DNA from 2 places in the Paenibacillus sp. J31R122 genome. Region 1 is predicted to be linked to the other one. Evidence: predicted binding sites of a transcription regulator. Region 1 holds the regulator's gene; the other holds the start of a gene.
The links. Region 1 encodes Rex, which represses fermentation and respiration genes when NADH is low (regulators of the CRP and FNR family bind a similar motif). Its sites were predicted from a motif close to TTGTGAAATATTTCACAA; they were not measured.
Positions count from the first base shown of each region.

Region 2: nirB (nitrite reductase large subunit NirB) is a predicted target of Rex. The motif match lies at 1,270-1,287, and genes of this name have one in related genera.

Region 1 is NZ_JBWDNM010000007.1:244,038-247,255, reverse strand. Features, by position in the region: gene AC0YN7_RS14080 (amidohydrolase) at 1-832, opposite strand, end outside; gene AC0YN7_RS14075 (redox-sensing transcriptional repressor Rex) at 813-1,469, opposite strand; gene dinG (ATP-dependent DNA helicase DinG) at 1,469-3,218, opposite strand, start outside.
Region 2 is NZ_JBWDNM010000002.1:684,513-687,730, forward strand. Features, by position in the region: gene nirB (nitrite reductase large subunit NirB) at 1-1,205, opposite strand, end outside; gene yjcZ (sporulation protein YjcZ) at 1,409-1,519, shown strand; gene AC0YN7_RS06285 (Ger(x)C family spore germination protein) at 1,626-2,738, opposite strand; gene AC0YN7_RS06290 (GerAB/ArcD/ProY family transporter) at 2,735-3,218, opposite strand, start outside.

The sequences.
Region 1 (3,218 bases):
TTAGATTGCTCACTGGATTATGCGAGACGGAAACCCCTTTTGCTGCCAGCAGCTCAATCTCAGCATCATTTAAATGAACCGCATGAGCCACCAAGGCAGGACGAGTGAAAAACCCATGACGATCTAAATGCTCAACCGGACGCAAGCCGTATTCGCGTACATTTTGCTCTACTTCGGCAATCGTCTCAGACATATGTGTATGAAGCGGCAAATTATAATCATGTGCTGCTTGTACAAATTTCTCAATATAATCCGGCGGACAAGTGTATGGCGCGTGCGGAGAAATCATCGTCGTTATGCGGCCGTCCGCCTTGCCATTCCACTCACGTGCGAATGAAATAGCTTCTGCAAGCTTCGCAGCTTGCACATCTTCCGGACATAAACCAATTACTCCACGAGTCAAGCAGCCACGAATTCCCGATTGCTCAACCATTTGCGCAACCTGTTCCATTCGATCATACATATCAACAAATGCTGTTGTTCCGCTGCGCAGCATTTCGACAATAGCGAGAGCGCTGCCGGCACGCGTATCTTGATCAACATATTTGGCTTCCATCGGCCACATCTTTTGTTCTAACCATACCTGAAGGTTCTGGTCATCCGAATATCCACGGAGCAAGGTCATAGCCGCATGGCCGTGTGTATTGATTAAACCAGGCATGAACGCTAATCGACGGCCATCAACCTTTTGAACATCGCTAGCCAGCTGCTGCGGCGGTTCTGCCCCGATGTATGTAATACGATCATCCGTTACAACCATATGTCCCTGAATAGTTGGCTGAGCATCATCCATCGTTACAAACAATCCGTTTTCAATCCAAATCTGACTCATCTTGTTTATCTCCTTTTCTAACTAAATAATAAGCTAAGCTTAACAATTCCTTCGTGAAGTCGGCATTATGAATACGTATCTCATCGGGCACACGAAGAATAGCTGGAGCGAAATTGAGAATTCCCTCCACACCTGCTTCTACGAACTGATTGGCAACATTTTGCGCTTCTAATGCAGGAACTGAAATAATACCGATACGTATTTTTTGCTCAGCAACCGTCTTCGCAAGCTCACTCATGGGCAGTACATTCAAATTATTAATTTTAGAACCAATTTTACTTGGATGATCGTCAAATACCGCAGTAATTTGCATATTATCCTTGGAGTATTTATTGTAATTACACAATGCGTGCCCCAAGTTGCCCGCACCGACCAAAGCAACTTTGATTGTCTGATCGACCTTTAATATTTGACGAATTTTCTCAATCAAATAAACGACGTCATAACCGATGCCCTTTCGTCCAAACTCTCCGAAATAAGCTAAGTCCTTGCGAATTTGAGCAGGGTTTAAATCAAGCTTGATACCTAACTCCTGCGAGGAGACCGTTTGAATCTCACGCGCAAACATCTCATTTAATACTTGGAGGTAAATGGGAAGTCTTCTTACAACTGCTTCCGATATTTTAGTCTGCTTCATCATTTCTCCTCCTCCACCCTTGATTCAGACAGCCACTCTCTCATTCTCAGTACCATTTGATCGGCATGCATCGTTTCAATTTTAGGACTTGGCAGCGAATATAAGAAGTGCTTTCCATAATACGTATCAATAACCCTTGTATCGTATATGATAACAATTCCTTTGTCTTGCGCAGTTCGAACGAGCCGACCGAAGCCTTGCTTGAAACGAATGACCGCTTGAGGAATCGAAAGCTTCATAAACGGGTTTTGCTTTTGACGTAATAGCATTTCAGCTTTTGCCTCAGCAAGCGGATGGTTTGGAGGCTGAAATGGCAATCGAACAATTGCCAAACAAATCAAGGCCTCGCCTGGAATGTCAACACCTTCCCAGAAGCTGCTCGTTCCAAGCAGCACAGACTCTGGCTGTTGGCGGAATCGTCTCGTCAGCTTAGTGCGATTGCCACTGTCAATCCCTTGTCCAAGCACCTGTATTCCCGACTCATTTAAGTGCTCCTTAAGCGGATCATAAACTTGTTTAAGCATCCGGTAAGAAGTAAAGAGCACTAGCATTCTGCCTCTCGTTTCTTTCGCGGAATCAGCCAATGACTTCACAAGCATCTCTAAATAAGCGGCATCTACTCCAGAACCCTTCAACACCGGAAAATTACGCGGAATAACAACTAACGCTTGCTCTCTGTAATTAAATGGTGATGACAGCTGAACCGTTTTTAACCTGCCCTGCTCCTCATATCCGACCAGCCCTAGCTGCTCTGCCGCATATTGAAAAGACTTCTGCACAGATAATGTAGCTGATGTTAGTACAATGCTTTCCTTTACGTCAAAAAAATACTTTTGCAGCTGTGTGCTTACATCGACTGGAACGCCATACAGCTGCACAGAACGAAACCGATACGCGTGACTTGCCTCGATCCAAAATACAGAATCAGGCTGCTCTAATTTAATAAAGATGCGCAATTCATCTTTAACCCGAGTCAAATCACGAGTTGCGCCGTTTAAATCAGTGATAACAGCTTGAATAGACATATCATCTACGCGCTCTTTAATATCTGTTATCATTTTTTCAACGGTGCGAACGACACGGTTTAGCTCCGTATGTATGTTAGCTTCGACTGAAACAGCATCCTCCCAGCTTGGAGGCAGCTCGCTATTTTTCAAGCGACAAACCGATTGACCGTTATCTGAACCGCCGTCAGAGGTGGTCGAAGTAAAGCTATAGAACATTTCAAACAGCTTATCCCAATGCTCCTTAGCTTCTTGGAAAATGGGAATGACAGTATCGATAGTTTCTATCCATGCTGTGCTGTGATGGTCATCTTCGTTAAGAAGCTTCTGCCGGAGTGCCGGCAGAAGGCCAGAACGGCTATCCTTATACAATCGCAGAACAGCTTGCGTCAGTGAGAAGTAATTGATTTGCATGCCTAGGTGCTTGCCTGCAACCTCCTCGACATGATGAGCCTCGTCAATAACGAGATGAGTATAGGATGGCAGCAGCCTATGATCGGCTTGAATATCTGTGAACAACATCGAATGATTAGTTATACATACATCAGCTATATTAGCTTCATTTTTTGCGCGGTGATAAAAGCATCGTTTGAACCAAGGACATGCACGGTTAAGACACGAATCTGTATCACTTGCAACAGTCGACCAAAACTCCGCGCCCTTATTTCCAAAATTAAGCTCCTCCTGATCTCCCGTTTCCGTCTCGCCCAGCCACACGACCATTTGCGCAGCAGTTACCGTATCT
Region 2 (3,218 bases), on a different contig from region 1:
CATCCTGAACCCATGACTGTATTATAAACATCATCTGTCATTTCGGAATGTTGCTTAATTAACTTTTGCAGATTAGAAGACTCCGTTACATCTCCGAATAAGACAGCTCCGACAATGATATTGTCATGTAGAAGAACTTTCTTATAGGTACTTTTCCACTCATCTTTAGCAGCAATCACAGTGTGCTCCGGTCCCTCAACAAACTCACCTGCTGAGAATACGTCGATACCAGAAATTTTAAGTTTTGTTGCTACAATAGAACCTTCATATGGTAATGTGTCTACTCCGCAAATATGCTTTGCGAGCACATGTCCTTGTTCAAATAACGGGGCTACGAGCCCGTAACATACTCCCCGATGCTGCGTACACTCACCGACAGAATATACACCTTCAAATGAAGTACGCATATAATCATCTACAACAATACCTCTTCCTACTTCCATACCACTAGCCATGGCGAGTGCTATGTTTGGTTTAATACCCACCGCCATCACAACAAGCTCCGCTTCTAATACACTACCGTCGCTGAAACGTAATCCACTTACCCTATCCCCCCCAATAAGTTCAGTGGTTTGTTTTCCCATAGCGAATTTAATGCCTTGACGTTCCAATTCCGCTTGTAACATTGACGAAGCGCTGTGATCCAGTTGACGTTCCATAATATCTTCCATCAAATGGACCACCGTGACATCCATGCCCAAATTCACGAGTCCTTTAGCAGCTTCTAACCCTAACAGTCCACCACCAATTACCGCAGCCTTATTATATTTCTGAGCAGCATCAATCATTTGGTTGCAGTCGCTAATATCTCTAAAACCTACTACGCCTTCTTTATCGCTACCAGGAATCGGTAGAATAAACGGGTTAGATCCTGTAGCAATAATAATCTTATCGTAAGATTCCGTCATCCCATTGTCTGTAGTCACTTGCTTACTTCCCGCATCAATATGTGTCACCGTCGTTGTCGTATGCAGCGTAATTCGATTGTCTTTATACCAGTTCCAGTCGTTCAAGACAATATCATCGACCGTCTTGCTACCTTCCAGAACATATGAAAGCATAATACGATTATAGTTAGGATGTGGTTCACTACCGAATACCGTAATATTAAACGAATCACTTAATTTCAGAATTTGCTCAACTGTACTTATCCCAGCCATACCGTTACCAATCACTATTAGTTTCTCTTTTTTTTGTTCTTGCATGTTAGAATGCCTCCTTCTCTGCTTTGCTTTGCAAAATAAGTGTAGCATCCTAGAACATATTTATATGTGAATAAAATCACATTATTTTTAAATAGGATGGGCTATTCTCACTGTATATTTGCTTGTATAACAAACACACAGTCAGACCGTTAAGCTCATGCATAAATTATAGAGTACTCAACACGTAAGGAGGTGCTATAAAAATGTCTGGTAATGTAGGTGGTGCTTTTACAAACCTTGGTACTATTCTGGTGCTTTTCATTTTGTTGGTGATTATCGCTTGTAGTTGCATGCGTTTCGGCGGCGGCTATTAAATAAACGTCTAGGATGTAACCATACATTCTGGATGTCAATTCCCTTCATACACTTCTCAAAAAGACCCATTCTATGGGTCTTTTGCGTTCCGGTGAGAGCATATATTTAGTACATTATTCCGTGGTTAACTATCTCAACCGTCACTTTAGGAATAAACTCCACCCTCGGGTAATCCTCTTTCCAATGCAGCCTTTTCCATGTATTCGGATAGTAAGCCATTACTTTTCGACCGATCCCAAACCCGTCATGATTGGCCGACAGCATTTTCTGCGTAATCTCTTGCGCTCTTCTCGTCAATTCTTCCGATAGCTTCTTATCCAACCGATCCAAGTTTCGCTTATCATTCAAATGATCCTTAGCGTATTCAATTACAGTTACTTTTAATTTCAAATTGAGCGTCACTTTAATGTTTCGGTTGTTTTGGACGTTTACTTTCAACTTCCGTTTTAATTTTTGAATGTCTATTGCTATATAATTTTCTGGGTCCCGATTTTCCTCCGCATTTATTTTAAGCGTCAAGCTAGCGGTCTTGGCTAATTTATCGTTCATTAACAGGTACAACAATGAATCTTCAGATTTTAATTTGTCTGTCATTTTATCGCCATTATATAAAGCTATCCCGTAAATCGAAGGCGTCTTATTTTTAGAAATATAGGGGACAGCGAAATCATCACCTTGATCCAGCATGATCGGACAGATGAGTTGAACGTTAACCGCCGGAACTACCGTTCTACGCTCCGTACTTTGGATTAGCTTGTAAAAATGCTCGCCCAAAAGTTTAGTTCCTGTTTTTGTTGTACGGATGACATCATGAGCTGTACCCTCTACGACAGCAATATTCGCATTCAAAGCACTTCTGGGATCACGGTATAATACATCGAGATACGGATAAATACCTTGTCTCGCCAAAGCCTCTCCAATTAGAATGACACGGAGCTTGGAAGCCGAATATACACCGGACACCTCACGATCAAGTATATCCCGCAAATGTCTGGATATATTTCCTGTCGCCGTGTGGATTTCATCAATATCCTTCCTTCCGGATTGCGAACCGCTGACATCGATTACCGAAGAGGTAACCTGAAGCTTCCCTTCCGGATCCAAATCAAAGCCGACGATATTTACAATTCTAGTTTCCTTCAGCATTTGCTGGTCCCAACAGCCCGATAGAATTGCTACCATGGAGAAGGTTGCGAATAAGATTAACCCCGTTCTCACTTCGTTCTCCCCCTAGCTCCCTTTACTTTGAACAGAACGGAAATCATCAATAGCACAAATGGGATCCCAAATATAAACACATAATTTGCGATCGATATCATTTTATCCAGAGTATCCTTTAAGAGCGGAGAGTGAATGAACAGTGCAATTATAAAAACTAGTGCCGCTGTATAAGGCACTGCCTTGCGATGATCGCTCTGCTGCTGAAAGAGATTAGCAATCCCCCTGGAAGCCATGAACATATAACCCATCGCAGAAGTGGCTGCCACGACCACCCAAAGGGATAGAAAATAGATGTCTGGCCGCTCGAACACACTGAAAGAAAGCGCCTTAACCATGAAAAGAAAAGGTTGAGGAAGCAGTTCTAGCTCCGGCGGACTGAATACGATAAGACTGGTAAAAACCGCAAAGGTATATACCAATGTGGTGAAAATATTCGCAAAGGTTACCGCTTTGATTTTTCCCTCGCTGCCTCCTTCC